One region of the Oceanobacillus sp. FSL W8-0428 genome, then DNA from elsewhere that is predicted to be linked to it. Evidence: a T-box and tRNA genes for the amino acid it is inferred to sense, from the RefSeq annotation. Region 1 holds a T-box; the other regions hold tRNA genes.

Evidence for each region. The T-box of region 1 lies ahead of thrS (threonine--tRNA ligase). A T-box ahead of a tRNA ligase gene usually reads a tRNA of that ligase, here a tRNA-Thr.
Region 2: it has a tRNA-Thr gene. The T-box ahead of thrS (threonine--tRNA ligase) is inferred to sense a tRNA for this amino acid. The anticodon was not compared.
Region 3: it has a tRNA-Thr gene. The T-box ahead of thrS (threonine--tRNA ligase) is inferred to sense a tRNA for this amino acid. The anticodon was not compared.

What each region holds. Positions count from the first base shown of each region.
Region 1 is NZ_JBBORB010000001.1:3,056,031-3,061,198, reverse strand. Features, by position in the region: gene MKY30_RS14555 (TRAP transporter substrate-binding protein) at 1-500, opposite strand, end outside; gene MKY30_RS14550 (GntR family transcriptional regulator) at 560-1,285, opposite strand; gene MKY30_RS14545 (GNAT family N-acetyltransferase) at 1,562-2,017, opposite strand; gene thrS (threonine--tRNA ligase) at 2,129-4,060, opposite strand; T-box leader at 4,392-4,609, opposite strand; gene MKY30_RS14535 (lytic polysaccharide monooxygenase) at 4,728-5,168, opposite strand, start outside.
Region 2 is NZ_JBBORB010000001.1:1,484,316-1,489,483, forward strand. Features, by position in the region: rRNA gene MKY30_RS06595 (16S ribosomal RNA) at 1-520, shown strand, start outside; rRNA gene MKY30_RS06600 (23S ribosomal RNA) at 710-3,626, shown strand; rRNA gene rrf (5S ribosomal RNA) at 3,765-3,880, shown strand; tRNA gene MKY30_RS06610 (tRNA-Val) at 3,890-3,965, shown strand; tRNA gene MKY30_RS06615 (tRNA-Thr) at 3,970-4,045, shown strand; tRNA gene MKY30_RS06620 (tRNA-Lys) at 4,059-4,134, shown strand; tRNA gene MKY30_RS06625 (tRNA-Leu) at 4,138-4,222, shown strand; tRNA gene MKY30_RS06630 (tRNA-Gly) at 4,244-4,318, shown strand; tRNA gene MKY30_RS06635 (tRNA-Leu) at 4,325-4,413, shown strand; tRNA gene MKY30_RS06640 (tRNA-Arg) at 4,417-4,493, shown strand; tRNA gene MKY30_RS06645 (tRNA-Pro) at 4,495-4,571, shown strand; tRNA gene MKY30_RS06650 (tRNA-Ala) at 4,589-4,661, shown strand; rRNA gene MKY30_RS06655 (16S ribosomal RNA) at 4,859-5,168, shown strand, end outside.
Region 3 is NZ_JBBORB010000001.1:1,691,241-1,696,408, forward strand. Features, by position in the region: gene MKY30_RS07730 (metal ABC transporter solute-binding protein, Zn/Mn family) at 1-98, opposite strand, end outside; gene MKY30_RS07735 (aldehyde dehydrogenase family protein) at 463-1,890, opposite strand; gene fabI (enoyl-ACP reductase FabI) at 2,034-2,810, opposite strand; tRNA gene MKY30_RS07745 (tRNA-Glu) at 3,348-3,422, shown strand; tRNA gene MKY30_RS07750 (tRNA-Val) at 3,428-3,503, shown strand; tRNA gene MKY30_RS07755 (tRNA-Thr) at 3,508-3,583, shown strand; tRNA gene MKY30_RS07760 (tRNA-Tyr) at 3,625-3,709, shown strand; tRNA gene MKY30_RS07765 (tRNA-Gln) at 3,720-3,791, shown strand; tRNA gene MKY30_RS07770 (tRNA-Lys) at 3,835-3,907, shown strand; gene MKY30_RS07775 (hydroxymethylglutaryl-CoA reductase, degradative) at 4,343-5,168, shown strand, end outside.

The DNA.
Region 1 (5,168 bases):
GCTTTCGTGTTATTGACAATTTGCCGAAAACCGTAGTCTGGGAAGAAAATAACTTTAAACCCTGATTTCTCCATCTCTGCCCGTACAATATCCCCAGGCTCTCCATCAATTGCTTTATATACTTCTTCTTTATTTTCAAAAATGTAAGGCAGATCCCAAGCCGTAAAATAATTTGTAAAGCTTGTCATATTCGGTGTAGAGGAGCTGGCGAAAGCGATACTTCCTCTTTGAGCACTTTCAATTACTTCCCTGTCATCCCCAATCAGCCCATCATGATACGTTTCAATAATTATTTCTCCATCTGATTTTTCCTCCACCAATTCCGCGAACTTATCAATCCCCTGTGAAACGGGATGATTCCAGGCTTTTGACTGAGCAGCTCTAAGTGTAATAACATCTAATTCTGTCGATCCGGAAAGTCTGGCTAACCTTTCATCACCTAAAAATACCATCATGAAAAATACGAAAACAACGAGGATCGGTAGAAACAGCCTTTTCATAACAGCCTCCATTTGACAGCGCTTACATTTAAACTAATAAAAATCAGCTGCACCATCAGTTATTTTTTATTTAAATTTCTTTTGGTTTTTATCCGAAATGTGTACATATCAGGGCGGTACTGTCCAATGTAATACTCAACGACATTACCTTTTTCATCAACTATTGTCCTTTCTACAAGCAATACATTTGATCCGCTAGGTATTTCCAGATATGGTGCTAGATGATCTTCAATTATTTCTGATGTTATATACTGCTCTGCTTCATCCAGAACAATGCCTAACTCATTTTCTAATAAATCATATATTGTTTCCTTATCCAGGTTAAATTCAGATAAACGTTCTCCAATTGATAACGGGTAATAATGCCGCTCAATTGCAATAGGTTTTTCATCAGCGTAACGAAGTCTTTCTATCATAAATATTTCTTCTTTAAATACTTCAATTCCATGTTTATCTGCTGTTAACTTTTTAGATGTTAATAATTTACTTGTTGGCATCATTCCCATTCTTCTTACTGTTTCTGTAAAACTGTTTAAAGAAGATAACCACTCCTGAATTGGAGGCTTCTTATTTACATAAGTCCCTTTTCCGTGCACTTTAATTAACAATCCGTCATTTACCAGCTTTGTGACAGCTTCTCTTACCGTAGTTCTGCTTACTGAATACATATCCATCAATTCTCGTTCACTTGGTATTTTTTCGATAAATTCCTGCGCTTTTATTTTTTCTTCTAAACTTTTACTAAGCTGAACGTGTAATGGAATATATAATGTATCATCAATCATCTTATTTCCACCTCATTGGTTGTGACGTCACTACCAGTTATCACTATTAGAAATTAAAACATTAATTTAATAATAAATCAATATTTTACGAAAAATTACATTATTATAAAATCTTATTAGATTTATTAATAATTTTTATTAATTCTTAGAAATGCATCTATAATGGGGATTATATAGGGCTCTAAATATTTTTTTAGAAGAAAGAAGATTCTCGAATTACAAAAGGGCGGATGATTTTAATTAATCATCCGCCCTTTACTAATATTTTTAGAACTTCTAACTATCTAGCAGCAGCACTGCTTCTTTTTCAACAAATTCACCTGTCCGTTGAAAACCGCTATGTTCATACAATGTTATAGCAACATGGTTATCTTTTACAGCAGATGTGCGCAATTCTTCTTCCGGATAATCTTTTTGAAAGTTTTCTATAAATTTGCTTAAAGAAGCCTTACCATAGCCTTTTCCTTGAAAATCCTTGGCAATCATAAAACGTTCCATCCACCATGAATCTTTATCATATTCTTCATCTGCCGGATAATAAGAATACATTAAAAATCCAACCATATCCTCTCCATAATAAATAGCATATGGATGTTTCTCTTCCTCTTCATAAACTGCTTCCAGTACAGAATACCAATTAGGAGCTACAAAATCTTTTTGATTATCATTCACCTTTAATAACGAACATTTTTTATAATTTGAGCTATCAATTTTCTTAAATGTAATTGTCATCCTCACTCATCCCCTTCAGCTTTAGATGATAATTACATTTTATACTACTTGAACAAGAATGAATAGTAATTACGCGATTTTTTCCAGTCCTTTTATCCTAGACTCGTGAAATTACACATGTCTTATTGCCTTTTCTGCGATTTCTTTTTGAAGAATCTTTTGCACTTCCATAATAGACAAGCTCTGGCTCTGCTTCTCTCCATATTTCCGAACATTTATTGTTTGTTTTTCTTCTTCCTCATTGCCAATAACAAATATATAAGGTATTTTCTTCATTTGTGCTTCTCTTAATTTTAACCCGAGCTTCTCTTCCCGGCAGTCTGCTTCTATACGGATGCCCGCTGCTTTAAAAGTATCTTTCAATTGAGCAGCATAAGGCTGATGCACAGACGATACCGGCAAAATAACTGCTTGAACAGGAGCCAGCCACAAAGGAAAAGCACCTGCAAAATGTTCAATCAGAATTCCGAAAAAGCGGTCAATTGATCCATAAATAGCCCGGTGGATAACCACTGGACGCTGCTTTTCATTATCTGCATTGACATAAGTTAAATCAAACTTCTCCGGCATTTGAAAGTCCAACTGCAGTGTTGCACATTGATGGCTGCGCCCTAAAGCATCTTTAATATGAAAATCAATTTTCGGTCCATAAAATGCGCCGTCTCCTTCATTTACTTGATAAGGCAGGTCTATCCGCTCTAAAACATTTGCTAAAGCCTGCTCCGACATTTGCCAGGCCGCATCTTCACCCATTGAATTCTCTGGACGAGTAGATAATTCAACAGTGTAAGAAAAACCAAACACACCATATACCTCGTCAATTAAATGAATTGCTTTTTCCATTTCCGCTTCAATTTGATCTTCCCTTACAAAAATATGGGCATCATCCTGACAGAAAGTACGGACGCGAAGCAATCCGTTTAAAGCTCCACTGTATTCATGGCGATGTACTTGCCCAAATTCAGCCAGCCTGATTGGCAAATCACGGTAAGAGCGCAGCTTCTGTTTATACATCAACATGTGTCCCGGACAATTCATCGGCTTTAGTGCAAAGTTTGTATGGTCCACTTCGGAAAAATACATGTTTTCATGATAGTGATCCCAATGGCCGGATTCTTCCCATAGCTGCTGATTCATCAGAAGTGGGGTACGTACTTCCTGATAGCCCGCTTTTAACTGCGCTTCACGGGAAAACTGCTCAAGCTCCTGACGGATAATCTGACCATTTGGCAAATAAAATGGCATACCTGGTGCTTCTTCAGAAAACATAAACAGCTCCAGCTGCTTTCCTAATTTACGATGATCCCGTTTTTCAGCTTCTTCTAAGAAATGCAAATGTGCATCTAAGTCTTTTTTTCTTGCAAATGCAATTCCATAAATGCGCTGAAGCATCTCATTATTGCTGTCTCCACGCCAATATGCCCCTGCCAGTTTTGTAAGATGAAATGCCTTTACGTAACCTGTCGACGGTAAATGAGGACCTCTGCATGAATCAGAGAAATCCCTCTGTTCGTAGATAGTAATAGCTTCATTTGCAGGAATACTCTCTAACAGCTCTACCTTATAAGGCTGCTTCTTTTTTTTAAAATAAGCCTGAGCTTCCTCCAAAGAGAGCTCATATGAGCGGATTGGAATATTCTCCTGAATAATATTTTGCATCTCTTTTTCTATTTTCACCAAATCAGATTGATTAATGGATACTTGGCATTTCATATCATAATAGAAACCATGTTCAATAACTGGCCCAATACCAAACTGTACGTTGCCTTTTCCGTAAAGCCGTTCCACAGCCTGTGCCAAAATATGGGCAGCAGTATGCCGCATAACGTTCAGCCCTTCTTCTGAATCCAGTGTCAACAGCTCAATATGACTCTCTTCTGAAACAGCGCAACTTATATCTACCAGCTTACCGTTCACTTTTCCTGCAACAGCATTTTTCGCTAAACTCATTGATATCTGTTCTGCAATTTTTCTTAATGAAGTCCCTTTTTCGATGCATTTCTCTTTTCCATCTGGAAGTATAATCTTTACTTTATTATTCATTTTCTAAACACTCCTTCGACTTATAATTTTTATACAGTAAAAAAGCATACTCTTCCCTCCATACAAAGGGACGAATATGCTTTTCCGTGGTTCCACCCAGCTTCCCATCAAATTAATTTGACGGCTTCATTTTTGCAGTAACGTTGCATGCTTACGGCGCCAGTTGTTACCCTGACGCAGCTCCTGAGGTGGTAAATTATCCTTCCGGTTAGAGAGCTTTCACCTGCTGCTCCCTTCTCTTTGAACCTTCCAAATAATTCATATCCTCTTCATCGCTTTTTCTATTTTAATAACTTTTATGATACTAAAAAAACACACCCTCCCCTTCCTAAGAAGGGGCGAATGTGTTATCTCCGCGGTTCCACCCAAATTTCCGTCAACATTATTAACGGCTTCATTTTGCAGTAACGTTGCATGCTTACGGCGTTAGTTGTTACTCCAACGCAGCTCTGAGGTGGTAAATTACATTTCCTGGTTAGAAAGCTCTCACCTTTTACTTTCCTCTCTTTAAACCTTCCAAGTAATTCATGTCCTCTTCATTGCTTCTCAAAAATAAATTATAAATTATCATACTAGAATTTTTACATTTATGCAACATTCTTTCTTATTTTTAGTAAAATAATCTGCTTCGTTAATTTATTTAAACATTTTGATAATTTAATTCAAATTACTCTACAAGCTCCCATACTCCAGCACTTCCTGGTGTTTCTCCAGTGGTCCACCATTTTGCCTGATATACTTTTCCATTATACGTAACCTTGTCTCCTCCAAGATAGACATTGTTAGCATCCCATGCTGGATAGCCAGGAACTTCTGGATCGGGTTCTCCCGGCCCTGGGTTTGTTCCTTCACCGCCAAAGTTAACATCAATTACATTGTAGAAAGCATTGGCTGTATCATACACATCCCATACTCCTAAAATCACATGATAGCCTGTCCGTTCCGGGATTGTCACTTGATGTGTCACCTTCTCACCTGGCCTTGCGCCTCCGTCATAAACTTCATAGAATGGAATGAGTTCAAATTGATCCCTTGTCAGCGGCTGATTCGGATTCCAATCCGGCTTGGTAATATAATAATGCCATTTTGTTGTTGCATGCTTCGCTGT
Region 2 (5,168 bases), 1.6 Mb from region 1:
TTTCCCTTCGGGGACAAAGTGACAGGTGGTGCATGGTTGTCGTCAGCTCGTGTCGTGAGATGTTGGGTTAAGTCCCGCAACGAGCGCAACCCTTGATCTTAGTTGCCAGCATTTAGTTGGGCACTCTAAGGTGACTGCCGGTGACAAACCGGAGGAAGGTGGGGATGACGTCAAATCATCATGCCCCTTATGACCTGGGCTACACACGTGCTACAATGGACGGAACAAAGGGAAGCAAGCCCGCGAGGTCAAGCAAATCCCATAAAACCGTTCTCAGTTCGGATTGTAGGCTGCAACTCGCCTACATGAAGCCGGAATCGCTAGTAATCGCGGATCAGCATGCCGCGGTGAATACGTTCCCGGGTCTTGTACACACCGCCCGTCACACCACGAGAGTTCGTAACACCCGAAGTCGGTGAGGTAACCTTTTTGGAGCCAGCCGCCGAAGGTGGGACGAATGATTGGGGTGAAGTCGTAACAAGGTAGCCGTATCGGAAGGTGCGGCTGGATCACCTCCTTTCTAAGGATATATAACGGAATTTTGTACTTGGTTGTTTGGTTCAGTTTTGAGAGAGCAATCTCTCTTTTTGTACCTTGAAAACTAAATAAGAGTAACAACGACATCAAACTTTAGAAATAAGGCAAAAAAGCTATTGATATAGCAACACAACTGATTACGAAGTAATCAGCAAACTTATTCCAAAACTTTAGTTAAGTGAATAAGGGCGCACGGTGGATGCCTTGGCACTAGGAGCCGATGAAGGACGGGACTAACACCGATATGCCTCGGGGAGTTGTAAGTAAACTTTGATCCGGGGATTTCCGAATGGGGGAACCCACTGTTCGTAATGGGACAGGACATCTATCTGAATACATAGGGTAGATGAGGCAGACCCGGGGAACTGAAACATCTCAGTACCTGGAGGAAGAGAAAGAAAAATCGATTTCCTGAGTAGCGGCGAGCGAAACGGAAAGAGCCCAAACCAAGAAGCTTGCTTCTTGGGGTTGTAGGACACTCTATTGGAGTTACAAAGAAATTCTTTAAACGAATCGACTTGGAAAGGTCAGCCGAAGAAGGTAACAGCCCTGTAGTTGAAAAGGAATTTCCTCCGGAGTGTATCCTGAGTACGGCGGAACACGTGGAATTCCGTCGGAATCCGGGAGGACCATCTCCCAAGGCTAAATACTACCTAGTGACCGATAGTGAACCAGTACCGTGAGGGAAAGGTGAAAAGCACCCCGGAAGGGGAGTGAAATAGAACCTGAAACCGTGTGCCTACAAGTAGTCGGAGCCCGTTAATGGGTGACGGCGTACCTTTTGTAGAATGGACCGGCGAGTTACGATTGTATGCAAGGTTAAGTGGAAGACACGGAGCCGTAGCGAAAGCGAGTCTGAATAGGGCGAATGAGTATGCGGTCGTAGACCCGAAACCGTGTGATCTACCCATGTCCAGGGTGAAGGTCAGGTAACACTGACTGGAGGCCCGAACCCACGTATGTTGAAAAATGCGGGGATGAGGTGTGGGTAGCGGTGAAATTCCAATCGAACACGGAGATAGCTGGTTCTCTCCGAAATAGCTTTAGGGCTAGCCTCAAGATCGTGAGTACTGGAGGTAGAGCACTGATTGGACTAGGGGCCCCTACCGGGTTACCGAATTCAGTCAAACTCCGAATGCCAGTTACTTCAACTTGGGAGTCAGACTATGGGTGATAAGGTTCATAGTCGAAAGGGAAACAGCCCAGACCGCCAGCTAAGGTCCCAAAGTATACGTTAAGTGGAAAAGGATGTGGCGTTGCACAGACAACCAGGATGTTGGCTTAGAAGCAGCCATCATTGAAAGAGTGCGTAATAGCTCACTGGTCGAGTGACGCTGCGCCGAAAATGTACCGGGGCTAAACGTATCACCGAAGCTGCGGATTGTTCTTACGAACAATGGTAGGAGAGCGTTCAAAGTGCAGAGAAGTCAGACCGTGAGGACTGGTGGAGCGCTTTGAAGTGAGAATGCCGGTATGAGTAGCGAAAAAAGAGTGAGAATCTCTTTCACCGAATGCCTAAGGTTTCCTGAGGAAGGCTCGTCCTCTCAGGGTTAGTCGGGACCTAAGCCGAGGCCGACAGGCGTAGGCGATGGACAACAGGTTGATATTCCTGTACCACCTCATGATTGTTTGAACAATGGGGGGACGCAGGAGGATAAGGAGTGCGCACTGATGGATGTGCGTCCAAGCATGCGAGGAAGTCAGATAGGCAAATCCGTCTGACATATTTCTGAGCTGTGATGGGGAGGGAAATAGAGTACCGAAGTTCCTGATTTCACACTGCCAAGAAAAGCCTCTAGTTAGATCATAGGTGCCCGTACCGCAAACCGACACAGGTAGGCGAGGAGAGAATCCTAAGGTGAGCGGGAGAACTCTCGTTAAGGAACTCGGCAAAATGACCCCGTAACTTCGGGAGAAGGGGTGCTCACTTGTGAGTGAGCCGCAGTGAATAGGCCCAAGCGACTGTTTAGCAAAAACACAGGTCTCTGCGAAGCCGAAAGGCGAAGTATAGGGGCTGACACCTGCCCGGTGCTGGAAGGTTAAGGGGAAGAGTTAGCGTAAGCGAAGCTTTGAACCGAAGCCCCAGTAAACGGCGGCCGTAACTATAACGGTCCTAAGGTAGCGAAATTCCTTGTCGGGTAAGTTCCGACCCGCACGAAAGGTGCAACGACTTGGGCACTGTCTCAACGAGAGACCCGGTGAAATTATACTATGCGTGAAGATGCGCATTACCCGCGACAGGACGGAAAGACCCCGTGGAGCTTTACTGTAGCCTGATATGGAATGTTTGTGCAGTTTGTACAGGATAGGTGGGAGCCTTTGAAGCGTGAGCGCCAGCTTACGTGGAGGCACCCGTGGGATACCACCCTAACTGTATGACCATTCTAACCCAGGACCGTAATCCGGTTCGGAGACAGTGTCAGGCGGGCAGTTTGACTGGGGCGGTCGCCTCCTAAAAGGTAACGGAGGCGCCCAAAGGTTCCCTCAGAATGGTTGGAAATCATTCGTAGAGTGTAAAGGCAGAAGGGAGCTTGACTGCGAGACCTACAAGTCGAGCAGGGACGAAAGTCGGGCTTAGTGATCCGGTGGTTCCGCATGGAAGGGCCATCGCTCAACGGATAAAAGCTACCCCGGGGATAACAGGCTTATCTCCCCCAAGAGTTCACATCGACGGGGAGGTTTGGCACCTCGATGTCGGCTCATCGCATCCTGGGGCTGTAGTCGGTCCCAAGGGTTGGGCTGTTCGCCCATTAAAGCGGTACGCGAGCTGGGTTCAGAACGTCGTGAGACAGTTCGGTCCCTATCCGTCGTGGGCGTTGGAAGTTTGAGAGGAGCTGTCCTTAGTACGAGAGGACCGGGATGGACACACCGCTGGTGTACCAGTTGTTCCGCCAGGAGCATAGCTGGGTAGCTACGTGTGGAAAGGATAAGTGCTGAAAGCATCTAAGCATGAAGCCCCCCTCAAGATGAAACTTCCCATCACTTCAAGTGAGTAAAATCCCTCAGAGACGATGAGGTTGATAGGTCCGAGGTGGAAGCGTGGCGACACGTGCAGCTGACGGATACTAATCGATTGAGGACTTATCTAAGTTTTTTGATGTCACGTTACTCTTATTTAGTTTTCAGGGTGCAAATTTAAAAAAAGTGTTGCATTTTTATTCTGAAGTGCATATAATATAACTTGTCCTTGTTTTTAAGGAAACATCTTCAAGTTACATATTGTATTGTCTGGTGGCGATAGCGAAGAGGTCACACCTGTTCCCATGCCGAACACAGAAGTTAAGTTCTTCAGCGCCAATGGTAGTTGGGGGCTTCCCCCTGCGAGAGTAGGACGTTGCCAGGCTTTAAATCCGGAGGATTAGCTCAGCTGGGAGAGCACCTGCCTTACAAGCAGGGGGTCGCAGGTTCGAGCCCTGCATCCTCCACCATTATGCCGGCCTAGCTCAACTGGTAGAGCAACTGACTTGTAATCAGTAGGTTGGGGGTTCAAGTCCTCTGGCCGGCACCATTTTCCTTTTAAGGAGCCATTAGCTCAGTCGGTAGAGCATCTGACTTTTAATCAGAGGGTCGAAGGTTCGAATCCTTCATGGCTCACCATTTGCGGGTGTGGCGGAATTGGCAGACGCGCTAGACTTAGGATCTAGTGCCTTCGGGCGTGGGGGTTCAAGTCCCTCCACCCGCACCATTAATTAAATAAAGGCAATACGCGGAAGTAGTTCAGTGGTAGAACATCACCTTGCCAAGGTGGGGGTCGCGGGTTCGAATCCCGTCTTCCGCTCCAAATATTGCCGGGGTGGCGGAACTGGCAGACGCACAGGACTTAAAATCCTGCGGTAAGTGATTACCGTACCGGTTCGATTCCGGTCCTCGGCACCATAAGCGCCCGTAGCTCAATTGGATAGAGCGTTTGACTACGGATCAAGAGGTTAGGGGTTCGACTCCTCTCGGGCGCGCCATCGGGAAGTAGCTCAGCTTGGTAGAGCACTTGGTTTGGGACCAAGGGGTCGCAGGTTCGAATCCTGTCTTCCCGACCATTACATGAATATAATATGGGGCCTTAGCTCAGCTGGGAGAGCGCCTGCCTTGCACGCAGGAGGTCAGCGGTTCGATCCCGCTAGGCTCCACTCAATAACTTTTAAATAAGTTGTTGACAATGGTTTTGAAACATGATATATTAATTTGGTCGCTGTTTTTAAAAGCGACAAAGAAATTGCTCTTTGAAAACTGAACAAAACAACCAGTACGAAAGAAGAAAAACACCTCGTTTTTCTTGAATATTTAAGTCAGAAGTTGACTTCTGAAAGCTAAAGAAACAAACACTTTTATGGAGAGTTTGATCTTGGCTCAGGACGAACGCTGGCGGCGTGCCTAATACATGCAAGTCGAGCGCGGGAAGCGGACAGAACTCTTCGGAGGGACGTTCGTGGAACGAGCGGCGGACGGGTGAGTAACACGTAGGCAACCTGCCTGTAAGACTGGGATAACTCGCGGAAACGCGAGCTAATACCGGATAATACTTATCATCTCCTGATGGTAAGTTGAAAGGCGGCTTTTGCTGTCACTTACAGATGGGCCTGCGGCGCATTAGCTAGTTGGTGAGGTAATGGCTCACCAAGGCGACGATGCGTAGC
Region 3 (5,168 bases), 1.4 Mb from region 1:
AGCGTTTCTTTATTTTCTTCCTGACTATTATCAGCTGATTGGCAGCCAGCAAGGAAAAGTATGAGAAAGCTGGCAAAAATAATTGTCCGTTTTATCATGAAATGTACCTCCGTTGTTTAATATTAGAATAACCAATTTAGTTCTTTAAAAAATAAAAAAGCAATGCTGCATAGAATTGCTTCGTTTTGAGGCGCTTTGTGATTGTAGTTTACCCAGTAAAAGTAAAGTAGATTAAATTAAGTTGTGTTGTGAAGATTATTCGTAATCGTTACGATTTAAAATTTACAGGTTTTTAGAACGGATGTCAAGCAATTTTTATACTTTTAACATTAAAAGTTTACTACGCTGAAATGATTTATTTGAAGTTGTGGTTATGCAATATCAAAGAGGCATGCTGAAATTCAATACTTTTGAACACAAAAAAATCAGCAGCATAAGAGCTGCTGAAAATAAGATCAGTATTTAAGAGGGTAAGCCTGTAATTGTTTTTACTTCTAAGAATTCCTCAATACCGTAGTCTCCCCACTCACGTCCAACTCCGGATTGCTTGTAGCCGCCGAATGGAGCAGTGAAGTCAGATTGTCCATCATTGACAGTGATTCTGCCAGAGCGGATACTTTTTGCGACATGGGTTAAGGTGTCCGGGTTATTTCCGATAACATAACCTGCTAAACCATAAACAGTACCATTGGCTATATCGATTGCCTCATCTAAATCCTTATAGGTGATAACAGAGAGTACAGGTCCGAAAATCTCTTCCTGAGCAATCTTGTCTTCAGGCTTTACATTGGTAAATACAGTCAGCTTGGAATAATAACCTGTCTCCAAGCCTTCAGGTTTACCGGTTCCGCCGGCAACGAGTGTCGCATCGCTGTCTATTCCAGTCTGGATATAATCCTGTACAGTGTTCCATTGCTTCTCCGATACCTGTGGGCCAGTAAAGGTGGATTCATCTTTTGGATCACCTATAGGAAATTCAGATAGATGACGTTTGATTGCTTCGATAAAATCATCATGAATAGATTCAGGGACAATTGCACGTGTTCCTGCTGTACAAACCTGACCTGTATTGCCGGCAATATTGGAAATCGCCTTTTTAGCAGCATAATCGATGTCTGTATCATCTAATACAATGATTGGAGATTTACCGCCAAGTTCCAGCGCTACTTTTTTAATATCTGGTGCTGCATTTTCCATAATTTTAGTTCCAACTTTACCGGATCCGGTGAAAGATACGAAATCAATATCCGGGTGAGAGCTGATACCATTACCAATTGTATCGCCTGTTCCGGTTACAAGGTTGAATACTCCTTCAGGAACGCCGGCAGCTTCCATCGCTTCGGTAAGCAGCATTGCCGCAAATGGCGTTTCTTCAGACGGTTTTAATACCACTGTGCTGCCAGCTGCAAACGCGGAAGCTAACTTCGTAGAAACTTGGTTTGTAGGGAAATTCCATGGTGTGATTAAACCGGCAACGCCAATAGCATCTTTTTGGACCAAAGAGTTTTCCCGTTTTTCGGTAAACTCAAAATCGCGTACTAGCTTTGCTGCTGTGCGGAAATGGTTTAATCCCATTTGATATTGTACATTTGTGGTAAAAGTTACTGGAGAGCCAAGCTCTGCTATGATTATTTCAATAAACTTGTTTTTCCGTTTCTCATATTCATCTGCAATGCGGTCTAACAATGCAGCGCGTTCTTCTTTGGTTGTTTGTGAAAAAGCCGGGAATGCAGCTCGCGCAGCTTTTACTGCTTTATCGAGATCCTCTTTCGTCCCAGAGCTGATTTCACCAATTTTTTCTTCCGTTGCAGGGTTGATCACATCAATTTTCTCGTTTCCAGTGGAATCAACCCACTGACCGTTAATATAATGCTGTATATAGTTATACATTTTATTACACCCCTTTATATATTTTCCATTAATACTGATTCCCGCTATAAATAGTTATTAAACATAGAAGAAAACTTTGTTTTCAGCCAAAAAAAAACTGCCTTCTCTTTTTAAGAGAGGCAGTTTTGTATATTTTGTAGGAATCAGCCGCCGATAATGTTAAAACCGGCATCCACATGCAATACTTCCCCAGTGATTCCGCGAGAGAGTTCACTAAGGAAGAATAAAGTTGCATCTCCAACTTCATCCTGATCAATGTTACGGCGCAGTGGAGCTTTTTCTTCCACAACATGTGATTTTTCATTAAAATTAGCAACTCCCTTTGCAGAGAGTGTGCGGATTGGGCCTGCTGATACAGCGTTCACGCGAATTCCGCGTTTACCTACATCTTCAGCTAAATAGCGGACGCTTGCTTCCAAAGATGCTTTAGCAACACCCATAACGTTGTAGCCTGGAACAACCTGCTCCGCTCCAATATAAGTTTGTGTGACAATTGAGCCGCCTTCAGTCATTAATTCCTGTGCAGCCTTTGTAACAGATACCAGCGAATAAGCGCTGATTTCTTGTGCCAATAAAAAGCCGTCGCGAGAAGTATTTACATATTCACCTTGCAGTTCTTCACGTTTGGCAAAAGCAACGGAGTGAACTAACCCGTGAATTACACCGACTTTTTCTTTTATTTCATTAAAAGCCTCCTGTACACTCTCATCTGATGCTACATCGCAGGAAACAACTGCTTTTGGTTCAATTTCATGCTTATCTAAAAGTTTGGCTAGTTTTTTATAGGATCTTTCTTGTCTATTCGTAAAAATAAGGTTGGCTCCAGCATTATGTAGAGATTTTGTGATACCCCAGGCGATACTTCTTTCATTAGCAACACCCATTACAACAATATTTTTACCTTCTAATAGTTTTGTCATTTTCATCCTCCATTCAACATTTAACTTAGCACCTATTATAACTGATTAGTACCAGGTGATAAAGTGATAATCTGTTTTTCCTTTTAGATAGAAGAGCATATGTAAATAAAAATTCAGCCTGGGCAAGACTATTACGGAAATATATTTTACTTTCCCGGGAGGACTATCGGTGTATTTTTTAACTGGTTACATGTTTCATTTTATTTTTGTTGAAAAATTAAAGGGTATTATTTAGTAATTTAGCTTATAAAAAAATTTCATTCAGCAGGGAATCATGGTTATTAGTCATAAATAGAGAAATCACTCAAAAGTTGTTTATATTATAGAAGGAAATATTCAAAAGCATGGAATATGTGATGGAATTAAAGCCTCTAAAAACAGCATTGGAATAAGGGACAGGAGGTAATCGAGGAGCTTTTAAAAAATAAAATAAAGTTTTTTTCATTTTTCTCTTTACAAACGGTTGGTTACTCGATATAATAAAATTCGTCAGTTTGCGAGAGATACTTACATAAAGCTTCTCAGACAACGCATCATGGCCCGTTGGTCAAGCGGTTAAGACACCGCCCTTTCACGGCGGTAACACGGGTTCGAATCCCGTACGGGTCACCAATAATGGAGGATTAGCTCAGCTGGGAGAGCACCTGCCTTACAAGCAGGGGGTCGCAGGTTCGAGCCCTGCATCCTCCACCATTATGCCGGCCTAGCTCAACTGGTAGAGCAACTGACTTGTAATCAGTAGGTTGGGGGTTCAAGTCCTCTGGCCGGCACCATTTTTTGTGTATATATTTGAAAGTATGGTTAACAATAATATGGAGGGGTAGCGAAGTGGCTAAACGCGGCGGACTGTAAATCCGCTCCCTCAGGGTTCGGCAGTTCGAATCTGCCCCCCTCCACCATGTTTTTTGTTGGGCCATAGCCAAGCGGTAAGGCATCGGGTTTTGATCCCGTGTACCCTAGGTTCGAATCCTAGTGGCCCAGCCTTTTTTTTATGTCTTTTTTAGGCGGATAGCTTAAATAACAGGAGTCATTAGCTCAGTCGGTAGAGCATCTGACTTTTAATCAGAGGGTCGAAGGTTCGAATCCTTCATGGCTCATTACAAGAATGACAAGTATAAAACACTTTAGGAAAACGGGATAATATTATCTCGTTTTTTTCTTTATAAATAAGTAAACTGTTTTATCCTTATATATATGTATTCAGGTCACTGAGGATTAAAATATATGAAGCGGGAAACAAATCATTAAAGCTCTTGCTTTTTGATATTACGCATAAGAAATAAATCATGAGAAAGTATATATTATAGAAGCATTGTAAGCATATAGACTGGTGTTGTGCATTTTTTTACTTTTAATAAAGTAAAAATTCTTATTTTATTACGATAAAATGATTAACATAATTCCAGTAACGAAATAAGTATCTTCTAAATGAAAAAACGGTAGAATTCGTGTTATAATCAAATATAGTTTAATTTAGTACTTAGTAATAAAAAACATATTTAGATATGATAAATAAAAAGGATGAGCTAGGCATGACCTCTTCAAGAATACCCGGTTTTTATAATATGACGGTAGAAGACAGGCGCGCATTATTACGTGAAGCCTTTTCTTTAACGGATGCAGAAACGCAAAATTTGTCTAACGCAGACGCGCTTACTATTGAAACAGCAGATAATATGATTGAGAATGTCATTGGTACCTATCAATTACCATTTGGATTAGGATTAAATTTTTTGATAAACGGGAAAGGATATGTAGTACCAATGGCTATTGAAGAAGCTTCTGTCGTTGCTTCTGCAAGCCATATTGCAAAAATAGTCAGAGAAGCTGGCGGATTTCAGACAGAGTCAAAGGAAAGACTGATGATTGGACAGATTCAAGTTGTTGGATGTCCTGATTTTCAAGAAGCAAAGCAAAAAATTTTTCAACAAAAAGATATATTAATGCGTGCCGCTGATGATGCTTATCCAAGTATTGTCAATCGCGGCGGCGGTGTGAAGGATTTGGATGTCCGGATTCTGAATGAAGAGGATTCTTCGTCATATAGTAAAATGCTGGTTATGCATATCTACGTAGATACCTGTGACGCAATGGGTGCTAATATGATTAATACCATGGTAGAATCTATTGCTCCAATCGTGGAAGAAATAACCAGGGGAAAGGTTTATTTGCGTATTTTATCAAATTATGCAGACCGCAGCCTTGTAACAGCGAAATGCTTTATACCTCCACATCTGCTGAAAACAGGTTCGTTTTCTGGGGAAGAGGTAAGAGACGGTGTTATTCATGCCTATGAATTTGCTGCTTCTGACCCCTATCGTGCTGTAACGCATAACAAAGGGATTATGAACGGGATTG